Regions from separate parts of the Thauera sp. SWB20 genome, predicted to be linked through region 3. Evidence: predicted binding sites of a transcription regulator. Region 3 holds the regulator's gene; each other region holds the start of a gene.

Region 1 (7,556 bases), on a different contig from region 3:
ATCAGGCGCTCGCGCGGGGTGTGCAGGATGCGGGTGGTGAGCGTGGCCATGGTCACGCAGCCCAGGCCGAGCACCATCGGCAGCACCGCGCGGCCGTTGAGGCCGATGGCGGCGAACATGCGGTTGGCGATCACCGACAGGCGCGAGAAGTAGCCCGAATCCTCGAGCACGCCGAAGGCGAGGAAGAAGGTGGTGACGATGGGCAGGATCAGCGCGAGCGCGTAGGTCATGCCCATGGTCCACAGGCCGTATTCGCCCACGATCAGGTCGGCCAGCCAGGGCGTGGAGATGTGGCTCGTGACGAACTCGGTGACCGCGGGGTTGAGGACCTCGCCGAAGAAGTCTTCTTCCAGCAGTCCGACCAGGGTGCTGGCGCCGAAGTCGCCGACGAACAGATACACCAGATACAGCACGCCGAGCAGCATCGGCCAGCCCCACAGCCGGTGCACCGCGATGCGGCCGAGCAGCATCGACAGCGTGCGGTCCTTGCCGGCAGCCTGCTGCGTGACGGTGCGCGCGAGCGCCTCGGCGGCGCCGCCGCGCTCGCGCGCGAGCCGCGCCGGGAGCGAGTCGCGGCCGATGGGCGCGGTGAGCTCGGCGAGCGCGGCGCGCACGGTCTCGCTGTTCGCTTGCGCCGCGAGCCAGGCCTCGACCTCGGGGTCGCGGCCGATGGCGAGGATGGCCAGCCCGCGTGCGGCCAGGCGCGGATGCGGGCATTGCGCGAGGATGAGCTGCTCGACGCGGGCGATGTCGCGCTCGAGCACCGGGTCGTAGCGCAGCAGCGGCGCGGGTACCGCGGCGCGCGCCAGGGCGTCGGTGAGTGCTGCGACGCCCTCGCCGCCGGTGGCGACGGTCGCCACCACCGGCACGCCGAGCGCCGCGGCGAGCGCGCTGCTGTCCACCGTGACCCCGCGCGCCTTGGCCTCGTCGGTCATGTTGAGCGCCATCACCATCGGCACCCCGAGTTCGGCCAGCAGCGCGGTGAGGTTGAGCGTGCGGCGCAGGTTCTTGGCGTCGCCGACCTGGATCAGCGTGCGCATGTCCTCATGGAGCAGCGCGCGCATGGTGGCGCGCTCGTCGTCGCTGCGCGATGGCAGGGCGAGCACGCCCGGGGTGTCGAGCAGCGAGGCCTCGCGGTCGAAGCGCGGCGTGGCGCGCGAGACCTCTACCGTGGTGCCGGGGTAATTGGACACCGTGACGTAGGTGCCGGTGAGGCGGTGGAACAGCACCGACTTGCCGACGTTGGGGTGGCCGACGAGGGCCAGGGTGCGCAGCGCGGCGGCAGCGGCGGAGGAGGGCGAAGTGGCGCAGTCCATGAACTCGGGTGTCCGGAGGGCGGAGTAAGCCTAGAACGATAATGGGTCGCATTATGACTTTTACTGATCTAGCTCAAAGGTCGTGCGCCCGGCGTGTATTCGATGCGGTCCGGACCGCAGGACAGAGAGGCTTGACAGTGATTCGGATTTTAACGATATTGCGAATCATTCGCAAAGACGATATTCAACCGACCCTGTCTCGACTTCGAGGCTGTCCTGCTGGCGCTCTTCGTGCGTCGGCGCAGCAAGAATCCCTGAATGAAGGAGAACCGATTGTCCCGATACACCGGCCCCCGCCTGAAAGTGATGCGTGCCCTCGGCGCCGAGCTGCCCGGCCTGTCGCGCAAGCCGCTGGGTGAGCGCAACCATCCCCCTGGCCAGCACGGCCGGCGCCCGAGGCGCAAGTCCGGCTTCGGCGTGCAGCTGATCGAGAAGCAGAAGCTGCGCTTCAACTATGGTCTCGGCGAGAAGCAGATCCAGCGCCTGTTCCGCGAGGCCAAGCGCGACCGCGGCCCGACCGGCGACAAGCTGCTGGAATTGCTCGAGCGTCGCCTCGACAACTTCGTGTTCCGCGCCGGCTTCGCGCCCACCGCGGTGGCGGCGCGGCAGCTCGTGCGCCACAAGCACGTACTGCTCAACGGACGGGCGGTGAACATCCCCTCCATCCGCATCCGGCCGGGCGACCGCATCCAGCTTGGCGAGCGTGCGCGGCGCATCCCGGTGGTGATCGAGGCGCTCGCCGAGCCTGCGCTGACCCGCCCCGAATGGCTCATCTTCGACGAGGCGGCGTTCGTGGCGACGATGACGCGCACCCCGTCGCCCGACGAGGTGCCCTTCCCGGTCGACGTCCAGCAGGTCGTCGAGTACTACGCGGTGCGGCTGTGAGCGCGCATTCATCCGCCAGCCGGCGAAGGGTTGCCGCGAACGCGGGGCCGGAGTACGACAACCATCCCGAGCTCGCGCTGGCGGCGGTGCTGCAGCTGCTGTCGCGCTTCCCGGCGCGGCGCTCGCCCGCGCTGGCGCAGGCGATCGCCGGTCACTTCCGGGTGATCGGCAGCGATCAGCGCCTTTCCGCTTGTGTGCGCGACTGCGCCGCCCGGCTGGTGGCGGAGTGGGAGGCCTATGCAGTGCTGGGCGATGGCGGCGACGATCCGCGGGCACTGCACTGAGCAGTCCGGTTCGATGGTGTCCGTCCTTTCCATTCCACGAGGAGAAGTCCATGAGCAAGAAATGCTGCAGGAAGGACAAGCCCTGCAAGGGATGTCCGCGGCGCGCAAAGTAAGCCGGAATCCCGCGCGCTGTTGATGATTATCAAATGGTAATGATTGTTGTTGCGGTTAATATTTTTCAACCCATCCCCAGGCCCGGCGACCGCGATCATCGGCTGCATTGAGGCGGGGGCCGAATATTCCGGGAAGCTCGATCGCGATGCGGTGCTCGAACATGGCCGCACCGCCCTTTCCGTGTCTGGCCAGGTGCTCGAGCAAGAAGCCCCTCCCGGCGCATGCGGGCACGTCCGAGGCACGAGTGTCGGGCGTCCCTGCCGCATCGACGGCGTGGGTCTTGTCCAGCGATCACCTCGTAGCCCCGGTCGTTCGGAGTTGCGCATCCCTTTTCGGGCCGCTCGTGTGGGCGGCCCGTCTTTGTCCACCTCTCCCTGCAAAGGAATCGTCATGTCTCAACCCTGAATCCGTGTTCGTTTAGCCGGAAATCCAGCCTAACGCATTGATGTAATTGTACAATTACGCATCCGACTCATTCACCCAACCGACCATGCCGCGCTTCGAAGTCAAGCAATCCGCCAAGCTCAACCTGACCTCGTACTCGGGCCTGGCGCTGATCGGGCAGTGCTGCCAGGCGGCACAGGTTCAGGCGGTGATCGACCCGAGGCTGCCAGTGTCGCAGGGCATGCTGAGCTCGGATCTGGTCAAGTCGGTGGTCGGGCTGCTGAGCCTGGGCAAAAGCGACTTCGAGGCGATCGAGCCGTTTCGCGGCGACCGCTTCTTCAAGGAAGCGCTCGGGCTCGCCAAGGTGCCCGGCAGCGTGTGGATGCGCCAACGGCTCGATGCCCGCGCGGCCGAGCTGCGCGAGCTGACCGACGAGCTGAGCCTGCGCCTGCTCGAGCGCACCGAGGCGCCGATCACGGCGCACAAGGGCTACGTCTGCGCCGATCTGGACACCTTCGTGATGGACAACTCCGACACCAAGAAGGAGGCGGTCAGCCGCACTTACCAGGGCGTCGATGGCTACACGCCGATCGCGCTGTACCTGGGCAACGAGGGCTGGAACCTCGGCCTAGAGCTGCGCGCGGGGTCGCACCACTCGGCGCTGGAGACCGAGTATTTCTTCGAGCGCGCGTTCCCGCGCCTGCGCCGGGTGTGTGCGGCCGATGCGAAGCTGCTGTGGCGGGCCGACAGCGGCTTCGACAGCGCCCGGCTGCTGTTCGCGCTGGCCGACGAGCGCGATCGCTGGGCAGCGCTGGGGCGTTCGTTCGACTACCTCACCAAGTGGAATCCGCGCCGTCAGGACAAGACCGCCTGGGTGGACCGGGCCGAGGCCGCCGGCGTCTTCGAGGAAGTGCGCGCGGGCAAGCGGGTGGGGCTGCTGGACCTGAAGATCGACCGTGCCTGGAAGAAGGCCAAGCGCACGCTGCGTCTGGTGGTGCGGGTGACCGAGCGCACGATCGACAAGAAGGGCCAGCACCTGCTGACCCCCGAGATCGAGATCGAAGGCTGGTGGACCAGCCTCGAAGTGGCGATGGCCGACGTGATCGAGCTCTACAAGCACCACGGCACGCACGAGCAGTTCCACTCCGAGATCAAGACCGACCTGGACCTCGAGCGCCTGCCCTCGGGCAAGTTCGACACCAACGACGCGGTCATGCATCTGGCCGCGTTCGCCTACAACTGCCTGCGCCTGATCGGCCAACTCGGGCTGACCGGCGAGCTCTCGCCGATCCGTCACCCGGCCAAGCGCCGACGCATCAAGACAGTGCTGCAGGAGGTGATGTACCGTGCGGCGAAGTTCGTCGAACACGCCCGCCGCCTGGTGCTGGACTTCGGACGCGGCGTCGCCGCGCATGTGAAGGTGTTCACCACGGTGCAGGCGCGACTGTGCGCGGTGGCTTCGCCGTGATGCAAATCCGACGGCCGAATTCTCCGAATCGAGGCCATTTCGCTGCGGCGGAAGGGCGACGGCCGCGCGGGAGAAGGGAAATGACATAGCGCACCCGCCGGAAGCCCGGCTCGCCGGCGCTCCGGGCCATGAAAGGACGGCGCTCGGGGCTGCGGTGAGCTGAGATTGGGAGTCAGGCAGCAGAAGAATCATGCGCTGGGGCTCGCGGAGCGGGTATGCGCTGTAGAGAACACGGATTCAGGTCAACGCAAGTCCGGGCTGCGCCCGATCGTGCTGGCCTCGCTGTTCGCCTTGTGTTCCCCTCCGGCTCTCGCCGAACGCCCGATGGCGGTCGATGATGCCGGCACGCTCGAGCGCGGCGGCGCCAAGCTCGAGTTCGGCTGGAGCCGCGACGACGCGGTGCGCGGCTACGAGGGCGCGGCCGGTTTCGGTCCGATCGACAATGTCGAAGTGGAGGTGGGCTATGGCCGCGGGAAGGATCGTGACGCCGATCCAGACGCGAAGATCCGCGCCGTCGGCGCGGCGGTCAAATGGGTGCCATTGCAGTCCGAGCGCGGGCTTTCGGCTGGCCTGAAATACGAGTATGGGCGCGAGCGCGTCAGCGGCGAGGACTCCTCGCGTGTCGACGCGCTCGCCGGCCTGGCGACCTGGGCGTTCGAGCAGGGCCCGCGGGTGCATGTGAACCTCGGCCGCGAGTGGGCGCGCGACGACGAGGACCTCGACTTCTGGGGCATCGGCCTCGACGTGCCGCTCGGCGAGCAGCTCGACTTCGTCGTCGAGACCTTCGGTGCGGAGCATTCCGGCCCGGATCGCCAGGTCGGTCTGCGCTACACGATCGCCGAGGGCGTGAAGATCTCTGGCGCGGTCGGTCGCGGCAACGATCGCAACATCGCCAACGTGGGCGTGGCCTGGGAGTTCTGAGCGTCCCATCCCCCGCCCGCGGTGGAATGGGTTCGCAAAGAAAATACCAACTTGTAGCGCGTTTTCTCGAGAGCCGCGGGTCGTCGTGGCGGTCGTTTCCCGTAAGCGGGAAACGCGTCGGGGCGAATTCTCCGCTCCATGTCGCGACGCGCGTCGCTCCTGCAGAAAACCCCCGCTTCGGAGCTTCCTGTAGGAGCGACGCGAGTCGCGATACGGCGATCCAGGCGGGTGGCGGGGTTCAGGCTCCGACCAGCGTCCAGTGGTTGTCCGGCGCGATCTCCACCGGCCAGCGCAGCAGCATCGGATCGTGCTGCGGGTGCCAGAAGCCGAGGCCGCGCGGTGAGCCGATCAGGCTGGCGTGGGTACCGTCGAGCGGGAGTTCGGCCAGCGCGCCCGCCTTGTTCAGCTCGGCGATGATCTCCAGGCGCGCGGGGGCCGCCGGATGCCAGCGCGCTACCCGATGGCTGCGCTCGGCGGAGAGGTAGAAGCCGCCGTCCATGCCGGTGGCGATGTCGCCGCAGTAGCCCGCGCCGACGGTCTCGCGGCTGGGGATTGCCAGGCTGTCGCCATTCCACACCGCGAGGATGGGGGCGGCGGCGCGCTCGGCAGGGTCGTCGTGCTCGGCCTGCAGTGCGATACCTACCAGCGCAGGGCCGCCCGCTGCCGGCGCGGAGCCGAGGGCGAGGTGGCGCAGGCTCAGGCGCTTGTCCTTCAGCCACCACTGGCCCAGGCGCTCGCCGCTGCGCGGATCGAGCCGCACCAGCGAGGAGTCCATGCGCTCGAGGTCGCGCTTGCGGTCGCCCGCGGCGCGCAGGATGCCGCCGTTGGCGACCACCAGCTTGCCCTCGGCGTCGAACAGCAGCTCGTGCGGCTCGATCCCGCGGGTGGAGAACTCCGCCTCCTTGCGCAGGCTGTCGCGCCGGCGCACGGCGATCCAGCCCTGGGTGGAGCCGGTCTCGGATTCGGTGGTGTACAGCCACTCGCCCGCGGGGTCGAAGGCCGCGTGACCATTGAGCGTACGCCCGCCCTTCTCGTCCTCGAGGACCTGGCGGGCGAGCACTTCGCCGTCGGCGGCGCAGCGCATCAGCCAGGGGCCGGGACGGTTGGCGCACACCAGGAAACCGCCGTCGCGGTCGGGCAGCAGGCCGTGGACCCGATCGGGAACCGCGACCGCGGTCTCGATGCGGGCGAGGCCTTGCTGCCAGTCGGTGGCCAGGATGCCGACGTAGTCGGTACTGCCCTCCGCCTTCGCGCCGCGCGAGGCGCCGTCGCGGCCAAGGTCGTGCAGGCTGCGCCAGGCGGCGATCAGGCGGATTGCGGGGAGTTCGCCGGGCGTGGTGGCGGCGAACAGGGTGCGGGGCAGCAGGGCGAGCGAGAGGCCGCCGCCCAGTGTGCGCAGGAAGTCGCGTTTGTTCATCGGGATGTTCCAGTGGAAGCGACGGGCCCGCAGGGGCCCGCCGATCGATAGGCTCGGATCAGAACTTGTATTCGCCGGTCAGGATGATCGCGCGGCCGCTGCCGGGGATGGCGAAGCCGCCCTGGTCATACACCGCGTCGTAGTACACCCGGTCGAAGATGTTCTTGACGTTGAGGCGCGCGGCCCAGCTCTTCTGCTCGTAGGCCAGCATCGCGTCCCAGCGCGCGTAGCCGGGTGCCGTGTTGGGCGAGAACTTGCCGTTGACGAAGTTGCTGTTTGCGTTGGCAGCCGTCGGCACGTAGGCGTAGCGGTCGCTCTTGGCCTCGACGCCGCCGCCGATCTTCCAGCCGCCGCCGAGCGCGTAGGTCGACCACAGGTTGAAGGTGAGCGTGGGCGTGTTGCGCGGGCGCTGGCCTTCGAGGCGGGCGTCTGCGCCCGGGGCGACTTCGAGGATCTCGGCGTCCATCAGCGAGAAGCCGCTGAAGACCTCCCATTTCGGGGTGACGCGACCGGCGACCTCGAGCTCCAGACCGTCGGTGCGGCGCTTCTTCGTGAGGATTGCGGCGGTGGACTCGAGGTCGGTGTTGCGCTCCCACTCCTTGTCGGCGCGGTACAACGCGGCGCGCAGGGCGAGGTCGCCCTCCATCAGCATCCACTTGGCGCCGAGTTCGGTGACCTTGCTGCGCTCGGCCGGGTAGCTGCCGCCGGAGAGCTGGTAGAGGTCGGCGGTCGGACTGAAGGAGTCGCTGTAGCTGATGTAGTAGTGG
Region 2 (7,556 bases), on a different contig from region 3:
GCCGCCGACGATGCCCCAGGCCAGTCCGAAACCGAAGATCAGGCCGCGGTGGAACATCGACACCGGATTCACCCACTCCCACGCCAGCGAGCCGGTCGCCGCCGCGATGACCAGCACGAAGCCGAGCAGCCAGTAGCGCGTGCTGCCCGACGGCACCTTGCCACCCTTGAGGCCCAGCCGCCGGCGCAACCAGGCGGCGGCGTCGGTGACGAGGTTGACCGGACACACCCACGAGCAGAACAGCCGCCCACCGAAGAGCAGATAGAAGGCGAGCACGATGCCGGCGCCGAGCAGCGCCTCCCGGTAGGGCCAGTGCCCGGCGGCGAGCTGCTGCACGACCAGGAAGGGGTCGGTGAGCGGCAGCACGCCGAGGGTGAGGCTGGACGACAGGTTGCCCTTGACGATCCACCACCCCAGCCATGGCCCGACGAGGAAGAGTGCGAGGATGCCGAGCTGCGACGCGCGCCGCAGCAGCAGCCACTTGTGCGCGCGCAGCCAGCCCTTCGCCTCCACCGCCTCGCGCCCGGGACGTGCGACCACGCCGCGCATCGCGGCGCCGCGCACGCTGGTGGGCGGGACCTTGCGTTCCGGCACGCCGCCGGCGCCGAGTCGCGCACTCATGGCTTCCACCCCGAGTCGAGACCACCGCCCGCCGGCTTCGCGGGAACGTAATCCGGCACCTGCGCGGGCGCCTGGACCGGCCCTTGCCCGGGTTCGACCCGAGTGTCACCGTAGGCCTTGCCTTCGAGGCCGCGCACCGGCAGCTCGACCTGGTCGCCGATGAGCGACTTGCCGGCGGCCTCCTTCTCTTCCCAGCCACGCAGGTAGTGTTCGGCCTTCGAGCCTTGCGCCAGCTTGATCGGCAACACCTTGATCGCCGCCTCGCCGGGCAGCACGCAGGCCTTCTCGCACTTGCCGCAGCCGGTGCAGTGCTCGGAATGCACGGTCGGCAGCAGCATCGCGTGACGGTCGGAGCGCGGGTTGTGCATGCGCTCGAGAGTGATCGCCTGGTCGATGACCGGGCACACCCGGTAGCACACGTCACAGCGCAGGCCGAGGAAGTTGAGGCAGTTCTCCTGGTCGATCAGGACCGCCAGCCCCATCTTCGCCTTGGTGATATCGACCAGCGCACGGTCGAGCGCGCCGGTCGGACAGGCCACCACGCAGGGGATGTCCTCGCACATCTCGCAGGGAATGTCGCGCGCCTCGAAGTACGGCGTGCCCGTCGCCACCCCGTCGCCGAACTCGGCCAGCTTCAGGGTCTTGTAGGGACAGTCGCGCACGCACAGGCCGCAGCGCACGCAGGCCGCGAGAAAAGCGTCTTCGGGGAGAGCGCCGGGCGGACGGATGGCCGTCGCCGGCAACGCCGACGCCTGCTTCGCGTACATCCCGGCACCGAGCGCGAGCAGACCCGCACCGCCGGCGACGCCCGCCGCATCCTTGAGGAAGCGGCGGCGCGAAGCCGGAGCGACGGGTTCAACGCGTCCGGTCGATTGCACCTTGTCGTTCATCAGCATCGCGAGCCCCGCCCTCCGCGCGTCCCCCCGGTCGGCGGGGGCCGGACTCGCGCCTCCTCTCATCAGACCTTAAGGACCTTCACCGCGCATTTCTTGTAGTCGGTCTCCTTCGAGATCGGGCAGGTGGCGTCGAGCGTGAGCTTGTTCACCAGCCGGCCTTCGTCGAAGAAGGGCACGAAGATGAGCCCGACCGGCGGCTTGTTGCGGCCGCGGGTCTCCAGGCGGGCGACGATCTCGCCGCGCCGCGACACCACCTTGACCGCCATTCCGCGCTGCAGGCCGCGCTTCTGCGCGTCCTCGGGGTGCATGAAGATCTGTGCCTCGGGCACCGAGCGGTGCAGCTCGGGCACGCGCCGGGTCATCGAGCCGGTGTGCCAGTGCTCCAGCACGCGGCCGGTACACAGCCACATGTCGAACTCGGCGTCGGGCATCTCGGGCGGATCCTGGTAGGGCAGCGCGAACACGACCGCCTTGTTGTCCTTGTGGCCGTAGAACTTCACGCCCTCGCCCGCCTTCACGTACGGGTCATAGCCCTCGCGGAAGCGCCACAGGGTCTCCTTGTCGTCCACCACCGGCCAGCGCAGGCCGCGCGCCTTGTGGTAGACGTCGAAGTCGGCGAGGTCGTGGGCGTGGCCGCGACCGAAGGCGGCGTACTCCTCGAACAAGCCCTTCTGCAGGTAGAAGCCGAGCTCCTTCGACTCGTCGTTCATGTAGCCCGGAATCGCATGCCCGTTGGCCTTCTCGACGTCGGCGAGCGGGAACTTGTTCACCTGGCCGTTGGCGTAGAGCACGTCGTACAGGGTCTTGCCGCGGTACTCGGGCTTCTTGGCGACGAGCTCCTCCGGCCACACTTCCTCGACCTTGAAGCGCTTGGCGAACTGGATGTACTGCCACAGGTCGGACTTGGCCTCGCCCGGCGCCGACACCTGCTGGCGCCAGAACTGGGTGCGGCGCTCGGCGTTGCCGAAGGCGCCTTCCTTCTCGGCCCACATCGCGCACGGCAGGATCAGGTCGGCCGACAGCGCGGAGACGGTCGGATAGACGTCGGACACCACCACGAAGGCCTCCGGGTTGCGCCAGCCCGGGTAGATCTCGTCATTGACGTTGGGGCCCGCCTGCATGTTGTTGGTGGTCGTGGTCCAGTAGCACTTGAGCTTGCCGTCCTTGAGCGCGCGGCTCTGCGCCACCGCATGCAGACCGATCTTGGGCGGGATCGTGCCCTCGGGCAGCTTCCACAATTCCTCGGTGAGCGCGCGGTGCATCGGGTTGGTGACCACCATGTCGGCCGGCAGGCGGTGGGCGAAGGTGCCGACCTCGCGCGCGGTGCCGCAGGCCGAGGGCTGACCGGTGAGCGAGAACGGGCTGTTGCCGGGCTCCGAGATCTTGCCCACGAGCAGGTGGACGTTGTAGATCATGTTGTTCACCCAGGTGCCGCGGGTGTGCTGGTTGAAGCCCATGGTCCAGAACGACACCACCTTGCGGTTCGGGTCGGCATACTGCTCGGCCATCTTTACCAGGCGATCCTCCGGCACGCCCGAAAGCTTCGACACCTTCTCGGCGGTGTACTCCGAGACGAACCTGGCGAACTCGTCGAAGCTGATGTCCTTGGCCGCGCCGGTGTCGCCCTTGGGCTTGCCCTCGGCACCCGGGTAGCCGTTGCTCGTGGCCTTGGCTTCCAGCACATGGTTCGGGCGCAGGCCGAAACCGATGTCGGTCTCGCCGATCTTGAACTTGACGTTGCGCTCGACGAAGGCCTTGTTCACCTTGCCGTTCTGGATGATGTAGTTGCAGATGTAGTTGAGGATCGCCAGGTCGGTCTGCGGCACGAAGATCATCGGGTTGTCGGCGAGCTCGTAGGAACGATGCTCGAAGGTCGACAGCACGTGCACCTGGCAGCCTTGCTTGGACAGGCGGCGGTCGGTGATGCGGCTCCACAGGATGGGGTGCATCTCCGCCATGTTCGAGCCCCACAGCACGAAGGTGTCGGCGTTCTCGATGTCGTCGTAACAGCCCATCGGCTCGTCGATGCCGAAGGTGCGCATGAAGCCGGCCACCGCCGACGCCATGCAGTGGCGCGCGTTGGGATCGAGGTTGTTGGTGCGGAAGCCGGCCTTCATCAGCTTCGAGGCGGCATAGCCCTCCCACACCGTCCACTGGCCCGAGCCGAACATGGCGACGGAGTCGGGGCCGTGCTCCTTGATCGCCTTCTTCCACTTCTGCTCCATGATGTCGAAGGCCTGCTCCCACGAGATCGGCGTGAACTCGCCGTTCTTGTCGAACTGGCCGTTCTTCATGCGCAGCAGCGGCTTGGTAAGGCGGTCCTCGCCGTACATGATCTTGGACAGGAAGTAGCCCTTGATGCAGTTCAGGCCGCGGTTGACCGGCGAGTCCGGATCACCCTGGGTGGCGACCACGCGCCCGTCCTGCACGCCCACCAGCACCGAGCAGCCGGTGCCGCAGAAGCGGCAGGCCGCCTTGTCCCAGCGCACCTTGGTGCCGCCCGCGCCGGGCTGCTGCGCCTCGGCGACGACCGGGATCCCGATGCCGGCGGTGGCGGCCGCCGCGGCGATCGCGTTGTTCTTGATGAATTCGCGTCGATTCATGCTCATGTCAGACCTCCGTCAATTCCAGACCTTCATCGGTGTATTCGTAGGCGATCGTCAGCCCCTGCACCTTAGGCAGCAGGTTCACCGCCAGGATCGAGTCGGTCACCGACCAGCCCGCGCCGTCCTCGATGGTGATGACGATGTTGCCCTTCTCGGCGGACTGCCCGTGCAACTCGACCCCGGGCACCTTCTTCAGGCCCTCGACGATCTCGGGGAAATCCGCGGGAAAGGCCCGCACGACCAGACTTGCAATATTCATGTTGCGCTCTCCGTAGGGAGGGGATTGCGCACGCGCGTGTCGATCGCACGCGTCGGGCACGGGCCGATGCAGGCGCCGCAGGCGGTGCACGCGGCGGCGTCGAGTTCGGGATGGGCGACGCCCCCGAGGCGGGGACGGAAGCGGATGGCGCCCTCGGGGCAGGCCTCGCCGCACACGCGGCATTCGACGCCGCGCGCCGCCAGGCAGGCTGCGCCGATCACGGCGACACGATCCCAGGGCGCAGCGGACGCGTCCTCGCGCCAAAGCGCGCGAGGTTCGCAGGCGGCGACGCAATCGCCGCAGAAGCTGCATTCGCCGCGGCTGAAATCGACCCCGGGGAAGCCGCCGTCCATGCGCACCAGGATGGTGGTGGGACAGGCCTCGATACAACGCTCGCAGCGCGTGCAACGCGCGACGAAGTCGTCCTCCTCCAGCGCCCAGGGCGGGCGGAGTGCGGGCTCGACTGCGCGCGTGCGTCCGAAGAGGAAGTTCCGGCGGGAACTCGCCGCGCGCGGAGATGCGGAGGAAGCCAAGGACGATCCAGCAAATTGCGCAGCCGCCATTACAGCCCAGTAGCAGCAGTCAATTATTGACCTGAGTCAACCTGCGAACTCATCTCAATACAGCCGGGCTTGCCGCGCGCCCCCTTCCCCGCCGCTCAGGCCCGCAGATGCTCCACCGCCCACACCGCGGCCTCGACGCGCGAGCGCAGCTCGAGCTTGCGCAGGATGTGCTTGACGTGGACCTTCACCGTACCCTCCGCGATGTCGAGCTCGCGCCCGATCTGCTTGTTGGGGAGCCCGGCGGCGATCTTCTCGAGGATGCGCAGCTCCTGCTCGGTGAGCCCGGCGGCGCCCGCCGACTGTGGCCGCGACTCGCCGCGCAACGCGGCGGCAAGGAGGTGGTTGAGCTGCGGGGGGATCACCACCCGCCCGGCGGCCACGGCCTGCAGCGCCTCGAGCATGGCCTCGGGCTCCATGTCCTTGAGCAGGTAGCCCTCGGCGCCGCCGCGCAAGGCGGCCACCACATCCTCGCCGGAGTCCGACACGGTGACCATCACCACGCGCGCCTCGCTGCGCGCCGCGCGCAGGCCGCGCAGCATGTCGAGCCCGTCGCCGTCGCGCATGTTGAGGTCGAGCAGGACCAGGTCGGGGCGCAGCTCGCGCGCGAGCACGAGCCCTTCTGCGCCACTGGCGGCCTCGCCGACGAGGACGAAGGCGGGAATCGTGCGCAGCAGCTGCACCAGTCCGCGTCGGAACAGCGGGTGGTCGTCCACGATCAGCACGCGACAGCTCTCGTTCATGTCTCCGTTTCCTTCTTCGCATCACCCTGCGCCATCGCCGCCATGCTCGCGTTGGCGGATCGGAAGCGCACGCACACCCGGGTACCGCTCGGCAGCGCCGGCCCGATGTCGATTTCCCCGCCCATGCTGCGCGCGCGCTCGCGCATGATCGCCAGCCCGTGGTGGTTGCGGGCATCCGCCGGCGGCGCGCCGATGCCGCAGCCGTCGTCGCGCACCTCCAGCAGCACCTCGCCATCCGCACCGCCACGCAGCGCCACCCAGGCATGGCGTGCCGAAGCGTGGCGCACCATGTTCGACAAGGCCTCGCGCACGATCTGCAGCACGTGCACCTCCTGGTTCGGGCTGAGCTGGCAGGCGCCGAGCTCCACGGCGAGCTCGACCTCCAGACCGCCGCGCGTGCCGTATTCGCGCGCCGCATCTTCCATCAGGGTGGCGAGGTCGGCCGACAGGCCGAGGCGGAAGGACACCAGCAGCTCGCGCAGCTGACGGTAGGCGGCGCTGATGCCCTCGCGCAGGTCGGCCAGGATCGGCTCCGCCTCCGCCGTGCGCGCCGGATCGGCGAGTGCGCGCTGCAACAGGCTGACCTGGATCTTCATGTAGGACAGCGCCTGCGCGAGCGAATCGTGCAGCTCGCGCGCGATCACCGAGCGCTCCTCCTGCAGTGCGAGCAGGCGCTCCTGCTCGGTGCGCCGTGCCGCGCCGAGCGCCATGCCGATGTGGCGCGACAGCGCCTCGACGAGCTGGCGCTGCCAGTCCTCCAGGCGCGCGCCGTCGGACAGCGACAGGCGCAGCATGCCGTGATGGTGCTCGCGGTCGCGCAGCGGAAAGCGCAGCAGGGTCGGCGACAGCAGCGCCAGCGCCTGCCCCTCCGAGCCGGCCCGGCAGGCCGCGCAGGCGTCCTCGCCGCGCTCGGCGCGATCCGGACAGGGCCCCATGGACGAGGCGATCACCGCCGCGGGGGCGCCGGGGCGCGGCTCGATGCAGACGAAGGAGCCCTCCAGCCCGGCGACGCGGTCGATGTCGCGCAGGGTCGCCTCGTAGGCGTCGGGCGCGCTCGGCGCCTGGTAGAGCCGGGCGATGGCGTGGTAGAGCAGCTCGAGCGAACGGTTGCTGCGCTGCAGCTCGGCGGTCTTCTCGGTGACGCGCAGCTCGAGCAGGTGATAGTGGCGGGCGAGCTCGTCGGCCATCAGGTTGAAGGCGCTGCCGACCTGGCCGAGTTCGTCCTCCCCGGTGTAGCGCACGCGCACGCCGAAATCACCGCCGGCGATGCGGCGTGCGGCGTCGAGCAGGCCACCGAGCGGGCGCAGCAGCGCCCGCTGCAGCAAGACGATCACCACCAGCACCACCCCCAGCGTCACCGCCGCGGCGAGCGCGAGGATGCGGCGCAGCTCGTCGATACGGCGCTCGTTCTCCTGGCCGAGCACCGCGACCAGGCTATCGACCTGACCGACGAAGTCGTCGACCCCGGCGAGCAGCGTCTCGACCTCGCGCGCATCCGGCGGCACAGGCCCGGCGAGCGCCTCGATCCGCGGCCGCACCGAGCGCTCCCAACCCGCCTGCACGCCGCGGTAGGTCGCCGCGAAGAGCTCTCCCGGGGCCTCGTCCACGAAGCGGCGCAGCGCGGCCTGCTGCAGCTCGCGCTCGATGTCGGCCATCGCCGCGCGCGTGCGCTCGGACACACCGATGCGGCCCTTGAGCGCATCGATCGCGATCAGGTTGGCGATCCGCTGGGTATGGCCGCGCAGGGTGCTGGCCACGGCGATCGCCTGCACGCTGTCCCGGCTGCGATCCACCACGACGAAGGATGCGCTCATGCCCGCCAGCCCGATCAGCGTCATCGCCACGAGGGCGACCGACACCAGCAGCATGAT
Region 3 (7,556 bases):
GCGCGCCGGACGCATCGCCCGGCTCGACGTCGTGGTCGACTCGCCGATGGCCTCTGCGGTCACCGCGCTCACCGTGCGCCACACCGCCCTCTGGGACGATGAGACGCGTGCGCTCTACGCCTGGGCCGAGGCCAACTCGGGACGCTTCCGTGTGCGGTTCGTGCAGGACGTCGAGGAATCGAAGGCGCTCAATGCGGTGCCGGGCGGGCTGGTCGTGATCTCGGCAAGCGGCATGTGCGATGCCGGTCGGATCAAGCACCACCTGCGCCACAACCTCGGCCGGCGCGAGTGCGCAGTGGTCATCGCAGGCTTCCAGGCTGCCGGCACGCTCGGCCGCCGGCTGGTCGACGGTGCGCACCAGGTCACCCTGTTCGGCGAACGTATCCCGGTACGTGCGCGCATCCATACCATCGGCGGGCTCTCCGCCCACGCCGACCAGCCCGCACTCCTCGACTGGCTGCGCGGCTTCGGCGAGGCGCCGCGGCGCACCTTCGTGGCGCACGGCGAGCCGGCTGCCTCCGCCGCCTTCGTCGAGGCGGTCGAGCGCGAACTGGGCTGGAGCAGGGTCGAGGCGGCGCGGCCCGGCGTGCCGGTCGTGCTCGAGTGAGCGTCCGCGCGCAAGCGGACCGAGAGGGCGGCGAGGGCCGCTCAGGCGTTGTAGCGCGACAGCCGTACCGGATCGTGCAGACTCACACGCTTGCCTTGCACGGTGATCAGGCCGGCGTCGCTGAGGTCGTGGAAGATGCGCGACAGGGTCTCGGGCGTCAGGTTGAGGCGCGAGGCGATCACCTGCTTGCTCGTCGGCAGCGCGATCTCGCAGGGTGCGTCGTTATCGGCCACCTGCAGCAGGTAGCCGATCACGCGCTGGGTGCTCGAGCGCAAGGAGTAGGTCTCCACGTCCTGGATCAGCCCGTGCAGGCGGATCGCCATGCCGGCGAGCAGCTTGCGTGCGAAGGTGGAGTCCTGGTCGATGAGTTCGCTCACCACCGCCTGGCCGACGTGCACCAGCACGGTCTCGCTCAGGGCCTCGGCGAAGACCGGGTAGGGGTGGTTCATGAACATCACGGCCTCGCCGAAGCTCTGCATCGGGCCGATGATCTCGACCACCTTCTCGGTGCCTTGCGAGGACGAGAAGGCGAGCTTGACCTGGCCGGAGACCACGAAGTAAAAGCCGTGCGGCAAGTCGCCGCGCTGGAACAGCACTTCGCCGCGGGCGACCTGGCGCTCGCGGGTGTAGCGCGCGACCAGCTGGATGTCCGCCTCCGACAGTTCGCTGAACAGCGGGATGCGGCGCAGCAGGGAGGGGATGTCGAGCGGGGTCGTGTTGGGCATCTGGAACTCTCCGTCTGGGGACGCAATTTCAATTCGGCCGGTTGTCGAGCGGCGCCCTGACCGGCTTTCGTTAGGATCGTGGATGTACTACCTGATCAAGAACCTGCATGTGACCTGCGTCGTGCTGAGCGCCGCCGGCTTCCTGCTGCGCGGCACCTGGATGCTCACCGGCAACGCCCTGCTGCAGCACCGCCTGACGCGGCTCCTGCCGCACCTCGTCGACAGCACGCTGCTGCTGTCTGCGATCACGCTGGCGGTAATGATCGGGCAATACCCCTTCAGCGCCGGCTGGGTCACGGCGAAGGTGATCGGCCTGCTCGCCTACATCCTGCTCGGCACGTTGGCGCTCAAGCGCGGACGTACCCGTGGCGTGCGGCTCGCCGCCTTCGCCGGTGCGATCCTGGTCTATGCGTGGATCGTGTCGGTGGCGCTGAGCAAGAACGTCGCCGGCTACCTCGCCTGAGCCGTCGAGCCCCGGGTCGTCCCGGCCACGGCGTGCTCAGCGCGCGCCGTGCTGGTGCTGAATCAGGCGCTTGAGGCCGGCGAGGTCGAGCAGGTGTACGTGCTTCTGCTGCACCGCGATCAGCCCGTCCTCCTGGAAGCGCGAGAAGGCGCGCGACACCGTCTCGAGCTTGAGTCCGAGGTAGGAGCCGATCTCCTCGCGCGTCATGCGCAGGTTGAACTCGCTCGGCGAGAAACCGCGCGCCGTGAAGCGCTGCGACATGTTCAGCAGGAAGGCGGCCAGGCGCTCTTCGGCGCGCATCGAGCCGAGCAGCATCATCACGCCGTGATCGCGCACGATCTCGCGGCTCATGACCTTGTGGAACTGAAGTTGCAAGCCCTCGATCTCATGCGACATCTGCTCGAGCTTGTCGTAGGCGATCACGCACACCTCGCTGTCCTCGAGCGCCACCGCGTTGCAGCTGTGGGCCTCGGTGCTGATGCCGTCGAGACCGAGGATCTCGCCGGTCATCTGGAAGCCGGTCACCTGTTCGCGACCGTCCTCGAGCAGCACGTCGGTCTTGAACGAGCCCGCGCGGATCGCGTAGATCGCCTCGAAGGAGTCACCGGCGCGGTACAGATTGTGCTGGCGCTTGACCTTGCGGCGCGCGCCCACCAGTTCGTCGAGCCGGCTCAGCTCACGATCGGACATTCCGAAGGGGAGGCACAACTCGACGAGGTTGCACTGCGAACAGGCCGATTTGAGCCCATCCACGGTAATTGGCACGCTAGCCCTCATCTGCACGATAATCCTGCTTTCCTGACATTAGAGACGCCTGCGCTGGAGTGGCGGGATTGCTAATCACACCCGTTGACCCAAGTCAACCAACATTACGGAGGCTTCTGCCATTGTTCGGCAGACAGCCCGCCAGCAAGATCATGAAAAGCCAGACCGACCTCATCTTCGACCCGCAACTGATCCGCAAATTCGACATCAACGGGCCGCGCTACACGTCCTATCCCACGGCGGACCGCTTCGTCGAAGCCTTCAATGCAGAGGCGCTGCGGGCCTGGCTGGCCAAGCGGGCGGTGGGCGGCGTAAGCAAACCGCTCTCATTATACTTCCACATCCCCTTCTGCAACACGATCTGCTACTACTGCGCCTGCAACAAGATCATTACCAAGGATCATGGGCGCTCGGCCAAGTACCTGAAATATCTCGCGAAAGAAATCGAGATGCAGGCCGCTTGCCTGGAGGGGAGCCGCCAGGTCACCCAGCTCCACCTCGGCGGGGGCACGCCGACCTTTTTGTCGCACGACGAGATGCGCGAGCTCATGGCGGCGGTGCGCGAGCACTTCACGCTGGTGCCCAACGGCGAATACTCGATCGAGGTCGACCCGCGCAAGGTCGATTTCGACACCGTGAAGCTGCTCGCCGAGCTCGGCTTCAACCGCATGAGCGTGGGCGTGCAGGATTTCGCCGAGGACGTGCAGCAGGCGGTCAATCGTATCCAGAGCTTCGACGAGACCAAGCTGGTCATCGACGCCGCGCGCGCCAACGGCTTCAAATCGGTGAGCATGGACCTGATCTACGGCCTGCCCCGGCAGAACCCGACCAGCTTCGACCGCACGCTCGACCAGGTGCTGGAGATCTCGCCCGACCGCATCTCGCTGTACAGCTACGCTCACCTGCCGGGCCTGTTCAAGCCGCAGCGCCGCATCAACAGCGGCGACATGCCCACGGCCGACACCAAGCTCGCGCTACTGCAGCTCGGCATCCGCCGGCTCACCGAGGCGGGCTACGTGTATATCGGCATGGACCACTTCGCCAAGCCCGACGACGAGCTCACCATCGCCCAGCGCCAGGGCCGCCTGCACCGCAACTTCCAGGGCTATTCCACCCACGCCGAATGCGACCTGCTCGCCTTCGGGGTGTCGGCGATCGGCAAGATCGGTCCGGTGTACGCGCAGAACGTGAAGACGCTCGACGAGTACTACGACGCGCTCGACCGCGACGAGCTGCCGGTGCTGCGCGGCATCGAGCTCACCGCCGACGACCTGCTGCGGCGCGCGATCATCCAGGCGCTGATGTGCCACTTCGAGCTCTCGATGCAGTCGATCGAGATCGCCTACCTGGTCAACTTCCGCGAGTACTTCGCCGAGGAACTCGCCGATCTGCAGGAAATGGAGAAGGCCGGGCTGGTCAAGATCGACGGCGACTGGATCAGCGTGCAGCCCGGCGGCCGCCTGCTGGTGCGCGGCATCGCGATGGTGTTCGACCGCTATCTGCGCGCCGACCGCGAGCGCCAGCGCTACTCGCGGGTGATCTGAACGCCGCACGGATTGCGCACCGCAGCGTAGAATGAGGGCCTCGCATTTCCCGCGGGGCCCTTTTCTTCTTCATGCCCGAAACCGGTTATCTCGCCGTCTTCCTGATCGGCCTGCTCGGCGGCACCCACTGCGTGTCGATGTGCGGCGGCATCGTCGGCGCGCTCAGCATGCAGGTGCAGGTGCCCGGCAGCCGGCCGCAGTGGCCGCTGCACCTGGCCTACAACCTCGGGCGCATCGGCACCTACACCTTGCTCGGTGCCGGTGTCGGCCTGCTCGGCTCGGTCGGCCTGCTCTACGAGGGCATGCTGCCGGTGCAGATGACGCTGTACGTGCTCGCCAACCTGATGCTGGTGGCGCTCGGGCTCTACCTCACCGGCTTCACCCGACTGCTCGCGCCCATCGAGCGCGTCGGTCACCTGCTGTGGCGGCGCATCCAGCCCGCCACCCGGCGCTTCCTGCCGGCGCGCTCGGTCGGGCAGGCGCTGCCGCTCGGCATGCTGTGGGGCTTCATCCCCTGCGGGCTCACCTATTCCATCCTCGCCACTGCGCTCGTCACCGGATCGGGTGCGCGCGGTGCCGGCCTGATGCTGGCCTTCGGGCTGGGCACGCTGCCCAACCTGCTGCTGGCAGGCATGCTCTTCAAACGCTTCCGCGACATCACCCGCCACCCCAGGGTGCGCCTGGCCTCCGGGCTCCTCGTGCTCGGCTTCGGCCTGTTCGGGCTGTACCACGCCCCCTCGCTCGGTGGCGACCTGTGGCGCGGCGTGGTGTGCGTGACCTGACGGTGCGACGGCACGCCCCTTTCAACCCATCGGGAGTCCTGGATAAATGAACGAAACGACGATCAAGGTCGAAGGCATGAGCTGCGGCGGCTGCGTGAAGAACGTCACCGGCGTGCTGAAGGCGCTGCCCGGCGTGGAGGACGTGCGGGTGTCGCTGGAAGGCGCATCCGCCACCGTGCGCCACGATCCGGCCAAGGTGTCGATCGACGCGTTGCGCGCCGCGGTCGAGGGCGCGGGCTTCGATTCCCCGGCCTGATCGGCAGCCTTCGCCGGGGGCATCGTCGCAGTGCAAGACATTGTGGTTTCCCCCTATAATCCGCGCACAATTTTTCCACGGGAGGGATGTATGGGCTTCGAACAGGTCAGCGCCGGCAAGGACGTGCCGAACGACATCAACGTCATCATCGAGATCTCCGCCCAGGGCGATCCGATCAAGTTCGAGGTGGACAAGGACAGCGGCGCCGTCTTCGTCGACCGCTTCATGGGCACCTCGATGCGCTACCCGCTGAACTACGGCTACGTCCCGCACACCATCGCCGGCGATGGCGATCCGGTCGACGTGCTGGTCGTGACCCCGTTCCCGCTGCAGCCGGGCGTGGTCATCCGCTGCCGTCCGGTCGGCGTGCTGAAGATGGAAGACGACGGCGGTGTCGACGCCAAGGTCGTTGCCGTGCCGGTGTCGAAACTGACCCCGCTGTACGACAAGGTGCAGACCACCGACGACCTGCCCGAGCTGCTGATGAAGCAGACGGTGCATTTCTTCGAGCATTACAAGGACCTCGAGCCCGGCAAATGGGTCAAGGTCCTGGGCTGGGGCACGGTCGAGGATGCCAAGGCCGAGATCGTGAACGGCTTGGCGGCTGCCAAGAAGTAATCCCGGGAACGCACGTTTCCGGATGACCCGGGGCCCACGCATGCGTGGGCCCCGGCCGTTTACGGCGCGGCTGACGTGACACTGACGGGATTGGCAGTGCCTTGTCGGCCATGGGGGCTGATGTGGCAGCCGAGTCGCGGGGCAGGGGCCGGGTTCGCGGCCTGCGCTTCTCCTACAGCGGCTGCCACCTGCGAGGTCTCGTGCAGGAGTGGCGCAAGCCGCGAATGCGGCGGTGATCCGGGGGGGCGCCCGCGTCGGTCCCTGCGTGGCCCTGTTCGCGGCTTGCGCCGCTCCTACGGAAACCGGCGTGCCCCGGGCGCGGGATAGAGGCGCGCCGTCAGACGTGCCCCCAGGAGGCCGAGCGGAGACGCCCACACGCGCCGTGACCTGGCATCGTGCTTGCTATCGTCATCGGAGGGCCGCGTCCTGGCAGGGCGCGTGCGAATGAAGAAATCGGGGGATCCATGCTTGCGCTGCTGATGAAGATCAACAAGAACCTGATCCTCGCCATCCCGGTGGCGATGGTGCTCGGCTTCGGCTTCGGGCTGTTCGCGCCGGTCGGCTGGCTGAAGTCGCTGATCGTGCCGCTGACCTTCCTGATGGTCTATCCGATGATGGTCAACCTGAAGCTCTCCAAGGTCCTCGAAGGCGGCGACCTCAAGGCGCAGGCGCTCGCGCAGGCGATCAATTTCGCCCTCATCCCCTTCGTCGCTTACGCGCTCGGCAAGGCCTTCTTCCCCGAGCAGCCGGCCTACGCGCTCGGCCTGCTGCTCGCCGCGCTGCTGCCCACCAGCGGCATGACGATCTCGTGGACCGGCTTTGCCAAGGGCAACCTCGGCGCCGCGGTCAAGATGACGGTGCTCGGGCTCGTCCTCGGCGCGCTCGCCACGCCGCTTTACGTGCGCTGGCTGATGGGCGCCGAGGTGCCGGTCGATATGGGCGCGGTGTTCATGCAGATCGTCGTCATCGTCTTCCTGCCCATGCTGGCGGGGCACTACACGCAGAAATGGCTGGTGGCGCGCCACGGCCAGGCCGCATACCATAAAGAGTGGGGGCCGCGCTTCCCGCCCTTCTCCACGCTGGGCGTGCTCGGCATCGTCTTCGTCGCGCTCGCCCTCAAGGCGAAGGACCTCGTGGCCCAGCCGGGCGAACTGATCGTGGTGCTGATACCGCTGCTGTGCCTGTATGCGATCAACTACGTGGTGAGTACCGTGGTGGCGCGTAGCCTGCTGCCCCGCGGCGACGCGATCGCGCTGGTGTTCGGCACGGTCATGCGCAACCTGTCGATCGCGCTCGCGCTGGCGATGAACGTGTTCGGCGCCTCGAGCTCGGGTGCGGCGCTGGTGATCGCGCTCGCCTACATCCTGCAGGTGCAGTCCGCGGCCTGGTATGTGAAGCTCACCGATCGCTTCTTCGGCCCCGCCGCACCCGCGAAGGCGGGGGGCTGAGCGGCGGCGCGGACGGAGCGATCGCGTCTCCGACCGCGTTTCCATGCTCCACGCCGCGACGGGTGGGTCGCCGGCATCTCCGACGCGCGAACACGGTTTGCGCCAAACGACCGCCTCAGCCCGCGACTCAGCCCGGAATTCTCGCCACGTGCAGCAGGTTGGTGCTGCCGCGTTGGCCGAAGGGCAGGCCGGCGATCACCACCACCGCGTCGCCGGCGCAGCCGAAGCCCAGGGTCGACGCCGCGCGTGCGGCGTGCTCGACCATCTCGGCGACGTCATGCACCTCCTCGAAGGGCACCGCATGCACGCCCCACACCAGCGCCAGCCGGCGTGCGGTGGCTGGCTGCG
Region 4 (7,556 bases), on a different contig from region 3:
CCATGCGCACCGAGGCGTAGAACTTGAGCGCGTTGCCGCCGGTGGTGGTCTCCGGGCTGCCGAACATCACGCCGATCTTCATGCGGATCTGGTTGATGAAGATCACCAGGGTATTGGTGCGCTTGATGTTGGCGGTGAGCTTGCGCAGTGCCTGCGACATCAGGCGGGCCTGCAGGCCGGGGAGCTGGTCGCCCATCTCGCCCTCGATCTCGGCCTTGGGGGTGAGCGCGGCGACCGAGTCGATGACCACGATGTCCACGCCGCCCGAGCGCACCAGCATGTCGGCGATCTCGAGCGCCTGTTCGCCGGTGTCGGGCTGCGAGATCAGCAGATCCTCGATGTCGACGCCGAGTTTTTCCGCGTAGCCGACGTCGAGCGCGTGCTCGGCGTCGATGAAGGCCGCGGTGCCGCCGAGCTTCTGCATCTCGGCGATGACCTGCAGGGTGAGCGTGGTCTTGCCGGAGGATTCGGGGCCGTAGATCTCGACCACCCGACCGCGCGGCAGACCGCCGAGCCCGAGCGCGATGTCGAGTCCGAGCGAGCCGGTGGAGACGGTCTGGATGTCGCGCTCGATGCTGCCGTCGCCCATGCGCATGATCGAACCCTTGCCGAACTGCTTTTCGATCTGCGACAGCGCCGCGGAGAGGGCTTTGGCCTTGTTTTCGTCCATGGAAGTGCGTCCTGTTTGATTGCCTGATTATGGCACAAAGATTGCAGACATGCGGGGTGCAGGCCTGATGCCGTAAGTGTAGAGCCTGTATGCAATTACAGCAAACATGTCATGCGGATTTCCGGCGCGGGGCTGCGTCCGGCGAAGTGGCGAGGGTGGCGGTTCGGATTTCCCGGCCCCGTGCGCCCTGCGCCCCTCAGACGCAGCGTTCGAGTACGCCTTGCAGGGCGAGGATCACCGTCTGCCGGCGCACCGCGGCGCGGTCGCCGTCGAGATGGACGGTGACGACCCCGGTGGGGCCGTCGCGCCGTGCCCAAGCGAGGCAGACCGTGCCGACCGGCTTGGCGGGGCTGCCTCCACCCGGTCCCGCGACCCCGGACACGGCCACCGCGAGGTCGGCGCGGCTGCGGTCGAGCGCGCCCGCGGCCATTTCGCTCACGGTGGCTTCGCTGACCGCGCCGTGCGTCTCCAGCGTCGCGGCGCGCACGCCGAGCATGTCAGCCTTGGCGTCGTTCGAGTAGGTCACGAAGCCGCGGTCGAACCAGCCCGAGCTGCCGGCGATCGCGGTGACGGCCTCGGCGATCCAGCCGCCGGTGCAGGACTCCGCGGTGGCCAGCCACAGCCTGCGGTTGGCGAGGGCTTCGCCCACCCTGCGCGCGAGGGCGTCGAGTTCGTGATCGGTCATGGTCTCAGCTCCCCAGCAGGTGGACCAGCACCGCGAGCGCCAGCAGGGTGTAGCCGGCGGCGACGAGGTCGTCGAACATGACCCCGAAGCCGCCCTTGAAGCTGCGGTCGGCCCAGCGCACCGGAGGCGGTTTGACGATGTCGAAGAAGCGGAACAGTGCGACCGCGATCGCCTGCCACAGCAGCCCGGCGGGGGTGAACAGCAGCACCAGCCAGATCGCCACCATCTCGTCCCAGACGATGCCGCCGTGGTCTGGCACCCCCAGCGCTTGCCCGGTGCGCTCGGCGGCGAGCACGCCGGCGAGGAAGAAGCTGGCGAGCAGTGCGAGGAAGACGAACTCCGACACCGGGGTGCGGATCAGTGGGTAGATCGCCCACCCGAGCAGGGTGCCGACCGTGCCCGGCGCCCACGGCGACAGCCCGGCGCCGAAGCCCAGCGAGATGAAGTGGGCGGGGTGGCTCATCAGCAGGCGGGCGGTGGGGCGCATGGTCGTTTCGAGAGGTGGGCCGGATCGGGCCTCAGGCGAAGTGATCGTAGCCGCATGCGGCCGGGGTCGCCAGGCCGCCGTCGGCCTCGCGCAGCAGCAGGCGCTCGCGTGCGGGGGTGAATTCGCCGATGCGATGCAGGGGGAGGTCGAGTCGGGCCGACAAGGCATCGATCTCGGCACGGTGTCGGGGCGCGGCCGCGAACAGCAGCTCGTAGTCGTCTCCGCCCGCGAGCAGGCAGCGCCGGCACAGCGCGGGATCGGCGCCGCTGGCGGCGAGCGCGGCGAGCGGCAGCGCCCCGACCTCGACGATGGCACCCGTGCCCGAGCATTCGAGGAGGTGTCGCAGATCGCCGAGCAGGCCGTCGGAGACGTCCAGCATCGCGCTCGCCAGGCTGCGCAGCGCGAGCCCGAGCGCTACGCGCGGCTGCGGCCGTTGCAGGGCGTTGACGAATTCGGCGTGGTGGATGGCGTCCAGGCCGGTTTCGCCGCGCAGCGCCGCGAGCCCGAGCGCGGCGCGGCCGGGCTGGCCCGAGATCCACAAGTCGTCGCCCGCGCGCGCTCCGCCACGGGTGATCGCGGCGCCGGCCGGGACCTCGCCGACGATGGTCACTGAAAGCGTCAGCGGTCCGCGCGTGGTGTCGCCGCCGGCGAGGTCGATCGCGAAGGCGTCGGCGCAGGCGAAGAAGCCGCGCGCGAACGCAGCGATCCAGGCCTCGTCCGCCTGCGGCAGCGCGAGCGCGAGGAAGGCCCAGCGCGGCTCGGCGCCCATGGCGGCGAGGTCGGAGACGTTTACCGCGAGCGTCTTCCAGCCTAGCCCTTCCGGGTTGGTGTCGGCGAAGAAGTGGGTGCCGGCCACCAGCATGTCGGTGGACACCGCCAGCCGCATGCCGGGGCGCGGCGCTAGCAGGGCGGCGTCGTCGCCCACGGCGAGCTCGGTGTGGCGCGCGGGGCGGGTGAAGTGGCGCCGGATCAGGTCGAATTCGGAGGGCATGGCGGCAAACGTCGGGCAGCGGACCGCGAGCTTACCGCGGATGCGGACGGACGCGCTGCGGTCGATGCGCGGCGGTGGCCGGAGGGGCCGGTTCGCGGCTTGCGCCGCTCCTGCAGGGGGTCAGCCGTGGCGGCCGAGCAGCTTCGCCTTGAGGGCGTCCCAGTCCACCGCGTCGAGCGTGTTCTTGACCAGCAGGCCGAGATCGGTGTCGCCTTCCATGCGCAGGCGGCGGCTGAAGAAAAGGGTGTCGGGGTCTTCCTCGCGCAGTGCCAGCGCCATGAAGTCGCGCGTGGTGGCGGAGAGGATCAGGTCCGGTCTGGCGCCCGCGGCCGGGGTGGCACGGCGGAAGCCGCGCTCGCCGAGGGTGAAGTCGAGCGTCAGCCCGGCGTCGAGCACACGCATCTGCAGGTGGCGGCCGCTCAGCGGTTCGAGGGTGTCGCGCGGCAGGATGCGGTCGAGCGCGAGGTTGAGCGCGAGCGTGAGCACGTGGGTCGGCGGCTGCTGGGGCAGGCGCGACACCAGCTTCGCCACCGGGGCGGGCACGGTGAAGTCGGGGATGCGCAGGGTGGCGAGGCGTTCGCCGATGCGCTGGCGCAGGCTGCCGGGCAGCAAGTGCGAAGGCAGCGGCGGGCGGGGCAGGGCAGGCAGTGCGGGCATGTGCGGACTCCGGGTTTGCAGCAGGTCGGAAAGGGGTCAGGCGGCGACGTACTGTTCGACGCCGGCGCGGCCGTGCCAGAAGCCGTTGCAGGGCTCCTCGACCATCCACTCGCGGCTGGCGGCGAGCGCGTCCGCCGGACCGCGCTGCTCGTCGAGCGCGGCGCGGAAGAGTTCGACGATCTGGCGAGTGTGCGCGCCCTGCGGGCTGATGCGCAGCACCTCGGCGCTGGCGCGCACGGCGGGCAGGTCGCCGAGCAGGTTGTGCACCCGTGCAGACTGGGTCTGCACGCCGTTGAGCGTCAGGAAGGGCGCGCCCTCGCGGGTGCGCAGCGTGATCCCGTCCATGATCGACAGGCAGCGGAACTCGCAGGTGTCCTTTTGCAGGTTGAAGTGACGGGCGGTGAAGCAGCGCGCCGAGTGCGCCAGTGGCAGGCGACCGTAGGCGAAGACTTCGGTCTCGATCGGCCTGGCGAGCGCGGCGCGCACCTCGGCGAGCGCCGCGCCCGACATCTCGGGGGCGACCGCCCAGCGCGTCGCGCCCGAGTCGATCATGAGCTGCAGCGTCGTGGGGTTGAAGATGTTCAGCGTGGGGCCGGCGATCCAGTTGTCCACGCCGGCCTCGACGAGCAGGCGCACCGCGCCCATGTCGTTGGCCTCGACGCGGAAGTCGTGCTGCCGGACGATGCGGCGCAGGGTCTTGAGGTCGGACTCGGATTCGATCAGGGCCTGCGAGCTGATCACCACCTCCTTGCCGGCGGCGGCGAGAACCTTGCCGACCTCCAGCCAGTCGTCCAGGCGCAGTTCGTGGCGGCGCGAGCACACCGTCTCGCCGAGGTAAACACTGTCGAGCGGGGCTTCGGCCAGGTCGGCGTAGAAGTCGAGCACGCTCTGGTGGGGCCAGTAGTAGAGCAGGGGGCCGAGGGCGAGTTTCATCGGGCGGTTCTCATTCGGATGGGGGGCTCGACGCCGCGGGCGGGCGCGCTGCGGGCGCCTGCTCCGCGCGGCGGCGATCGGATCGGGTCGGGACGGCGCGGGCGGTCGGCGCGAGGCTCACTTCCACGGGCGGTAGTAGGCGCCGAGGGTGTGGCTCTGGCCTTCGGAGACCTTGTTGAGTTCGGCCATCCACGCCGGCAGCACGCTGAAACCTGCGGCGCCGCCGCTGTTCAACTTGTCGAGCGCGGCACGCCACACCTTGGTGACCTGGGCGACGTAGGCCGGGCTGCGCTGGCGACCCTCGATCTTGATCGCGCGGATGCCGATGCGCGCGAGTTCGGGCAGCAACTCGAGCGTGTTGAGGCTGGTGGGCTCCTCGAGGGCGTAGTAGGTCTCGTCGTTGACCTCGAAGCGACCCTTGCAAAGGGTGGGATAGCCGGCACGCTCGCCTTCGGAGAAGCGGTCGATGAGGATGCCGTTGAGCCGCGTCTCCATGCCGCGCGGGGTGTCTTCCCAGCGCACGTGCTTGCCCGGCGAGCAGGCGCCGTTGCAGTTGGGCGACTCGCCGGTGGCGTAGGCCGACAGTGCGCAGCGGCCCTCGACCATCACGCACAGGCCGCCGAAGCCGAACACCTCGATCTCGACTTGGGTGTTGGCGACCACGCTCTCGACCTGGGCCATCGACAGCACGCGCGGCAGCACCGCGCGCTGGATGCCGAAGCGTTCGCGGTACCAGTTGATCGCCTCGTAGCTGGTCGCCGAGCCCTGCACCGACAGGTGCAGGCGCAGCTGCGGGTGGGTCTTTGCGGCGTAGGCCATGAGCCCGGGATCGGCGAGGATCACCGCGTCAACGCCGTAGTCGGCGGCGCGGTCGATCGCCTGTGTCCAGGACGACCAGTTGTCGGTCTGGGGATAGGTGTTGAGCGCCAGCAGCACCTTGCGCTTGCGTGCGTGCGCATAGGCGACACCCTCGCGCACCTGCGCCGGATCGAAATTGAGCCCGGAAAAGTTGCGTGCGTTGGTGGCGTCCTTGAAACCGAGATAGACGCAGTCGGCGCCGTGATCGATGGCCGTCTTGAGGGCCGGAAGGCTGCCCGCGGGGCAGACGAGTTCGATCGGGGAAGACACGGACATGGAGCGGGGTTTCCAGAGGAAAAAAACGCCGCAACCATAAACGAGACCGGCGACCGACGCGTTGATCACCATCAAACGCGTCGGCCGCCGGTGCGGGCTGCACGCACCCGGGCGGGCGCGGGACGGTCAGCGATGCGTGTGGTGGGTACCCGCCGCCGCATGGTGGCCGCCGATGTGCGGGCGGTGGTGCGGCTGCCGGCCGATCAGTCCACCCGCCAGCATGCCGAGCGCGCTCGCCGCCACGCCGTAGAGCTGGGGCTCGATGTCGCCTTCGGGGACGAAGAGCTCGAAGAGGATCCAGGTCGACAGGCCGAGGATGATCGCCAGCGCGGCGCCGAGGTTGTTGGCGCGCTTCCAGAACAGGCCGGCGGCGAGCGGCACGAAGGCGCCGGCCAGGGTGACGCGGTAGGCGTTCTCGACCATCTCGTGGATCGAGGATTCGGTGCTGGTGGCGTACCAGGTGACGAAGGCGGTGAACAGCACCACGGTGATGCGCGTGCTGAGCAGGAAGGCGCGGTCGCCCATGCCCGGGAAGAAGCCGCGCAGCACGTTCTCGGAGAAGGTCACCGAGGGGGCGAGCAGGGTGCCGGAGGCGGTCGACATGATGACCGACAGCAGCGCGCCGAAGAAGATCACCTGGGCGTAGAAGGGCATGTACTGCAGGATCAGCGTCGGCAGGATGAGCTGCGAGTCCTGCTCCATCAGGCGCTCGACCATGCCGGGATCGATGATGTTGGCGGTGTAGGCGAGGAAGAGCGGCACCGCGGCGAAGAAGAAGTAGCTCACCCCGCCGAGCGTCGTGCCCCAGATCGCGACGCGCTCGTTCCTGGAGGAATTCACGCGCTGGAACACGTCCTGCTGCGGGATAGAGCCGAGCGCCATGGTGGCGAACGCGGCGATCCAGGCGACGATCTCGACCGCGTCCAGCGCGGGCAGGAACTCGAACTTGCCTTCGGCCGCGGCCTTGGCGATCACGTTGTCGAAGCCGCCCGCCATGTCGCCGGCGATCCAGCTCACCCAGACCAGGCCGATCACGATCACGATCATCTGCACGAAGGTGGTCATCGCCACCGACCACATGCCACCGAACAGGGTATAGACGAGGACGACGCCGGCGCCGATCAGCATGCCCTGGTTCATCGTGACCGCGTCGCCCGAGAGCACGTTGAACACCAGCCCGAGCGCGGTGACCTGCGCCGCCACCCAGCCCAGGTAGGAGAGCACGATGCAGATCGACAGCACGAGTTCGGTCGTGCGGTTGTAGCGCACGCGGAAGAAATCGCCCAGCGTGAGCAGGTTCATGCGGTACAACGGGCGGGCGAAGACGAGGCCGAACAGCACCAGGCAGGCCGAGGCGCCGAGCGGGTCGGAGATCAGGCCGTGGAAGCCTTCCTCGAGGAAGGTGGCGGAGATGCCGAGCACGGTCTCGGCGCCGAACCAGGTGGCGAACACCATCGCCAGCACGACGATCATCGGCAGGTTGCGCCCTGCGGTGATGTAGTCACGCGCATTGTGCACCCGGGTGGCGGCATACAGGCCGATGCCGATGGAGACGACCAGGTAGGCGACGACAAGCCAGAGCAGCATGGTTGGGCCTTTCGTGTTGGCGCATCCGCGCGCGGTGAGCGAAAAAAGAGGGCGCGAGTGTACCAACAGAACGCCGCCGCGGGGGGCGGGATGCGCGCGCCAAGGGCTTGATCGTTCGCGCTTTATTGCATGGGCGCAACGTCGGCGTTGAATGCCGCGGCGCGCGTCAGCCGAACAGGCGGTAGAGCTCCAGGCCGAGCAGGCCCATGGCGACGGCGCCGATGAAGAGCAGCAGGCGGCCCTGGGTGCGTTGCCCGGCGGCGAGCTCTTCGAGGCGCTGCTGCTGGGCGCTCTGGTGACGGGCCGATTCGGTGAGCGCCTGATGCACCAGGCGCGGCAGCTGCGGCAGGGTGCCGGCCCAGGCCGGCGCCTCTTCCTTGACCCCGCGCACCAGCGCGCGCACGCCCATGCG

The links. The regulator FNR, encoded in region 3, switches genes on or off when oxygen is low (the NO sensors DNR and NnrR bind a similar motif). The targets are predictions, from matches to a motif close to TTGANCTAGNTCAA.
Region 1: a site for FNR is predicted at 1,380-1,393, ahead of feoB (ferrous iron transport protein B). Genes of this name have one in related genera too.
Region 2: a site for FNR is predicted at 4,972-4,985, ahead of napF (ferredoxin-type protein NapF). Genes of this name have one in related genera too.
Region 4: a site for FNR is predicted at 5,619-5,632, ahead of ubiU (ubiquinone anaerobic biosynthesis protein UbiU). Genes of this name have one in related genera too.

Annotation. Positions count from the first base shown of each region.
Region 1 is NZ_JTDM01000016.1:167,352-174,907, forward strand. It holds gene feoB (ferrous iron transport protein B) at 1-1,316, opposite strand, end outside; gene rpsD (30S ribosomal protein S4) at 1,590-2,201, shown strand; gene PO78_RS08230 (hypothetical protein) at 2,198-2,485, shown strand; gene PO78_RS08235 (IS1380 family transposase) at 3,090-4,451, shown strand; gene PO78_RS08240 (hypothetical protein) at 4,776-5,372, shown strand; gene PO78_RS08245 (DUF1513 domain-containing protein) at 5,611-6,789, opposite strand; gene PO78_RS08250 (TonB-dependent receptor) at 6,848-7,556, opposite strand, start outside.
Region 2 is NZ_JTDM01000020.1:37,690-45,245, reverse strand. It holds gene napH (quinol dehydrogenase ferredoxin subunit NapH) at 1-621, opposite strand, end outside; gene napG (ferredoxin-type protein NapG) at 618-1,517, opposite strand; gene napA (nitrate reductase catalytic subunit NapA) at 1,580-4,126, opposite strand; gene PO78_RS14205 (chaperone NapD) at 4,128-4,382, opposite strand; gene napF (ferredoxin-type protein NapF) at 4,379-4,915, opposite strand; gene narL (two-component system response regulator NarL) at 5,041-5,685, opposite strand; gene PO78_RS14190 (histidine kinase) at 5,682-7,556, opposite strand, start outside.
Region 3 is NZ_JTDM01000011.1:111,676-119,231, forward strand. It holds gene PO78_RS02585 (MBL fold metallo-hydrolase RNA specificity domain-containing protein) at 1-607, shown strand, start outside; gene PO78_RS02590 (Crp/Fnr family transcriptional regulator) at 649-1,332, opposite strand; gene PO78_RS02595 (SirB2 family protein) at 1,415-1,795, shown strand; gene fnr (fumarate/nitrate reduction transcriptional regulator Fnr) at 1,832-2,572, opposite strand; gene hemN (oxygen-independent coproporphyrinogen III oxidase) at 2,713-4,104, shown strand; gene PO78_RS02610 (sulfite exporter TauE/SafE family protein) at 4,176-4,886, shown strand; gene PO78_RS02615 (heavy-metal-associated domain-containing protein) at 4,933-5,142, shown strand; gene ppa (inorganic diphosphatase) at 5,233-5,760, shown strand; gene PO78_RS02625 (arsenic resistance protein) at 6,225-7,208, shown strand; gene pyk (pyruvate kinase) at 7,336-7,556, opposite strand, start outside.
Region 4 is NZ_JTDM01000019.1:107,881-115,436, forward strand. It holds gene recA (recombinase RecA) at 1-670, opposite strand, end outside; gene pncC (nicotinamide-nucleotide amidase) at 867-1,355, opposite strand; gene PO78_RS12345 (phosphatidylglycerophosphatase A family protein) at 1,360-1,842, opposite strand; gene thiL (thiamine-phosphate kinase) at 1,874-2,833, opposite strand; gene ubiT (ubiquinone anaerobic biosynthesis accessory factor UbiT) at 2,954-3,490, opposite strand; gene PO78_RS12360 (U32 family peptidase) at 3,527-4,423, opposite strand; gene ubiU (ubiquinone anaerobic biosynthesis protein UbiU) at 4,541-5,557, opposite strand; gene PO78_RS12370 (sodium:solute symporter family protein) at 5,684-7,144, opposite strand; gene ubiB (ubiquinone biosynthesis regulatory protein kinase UbiB) at 7,311-7,556, opposite strand, start outside.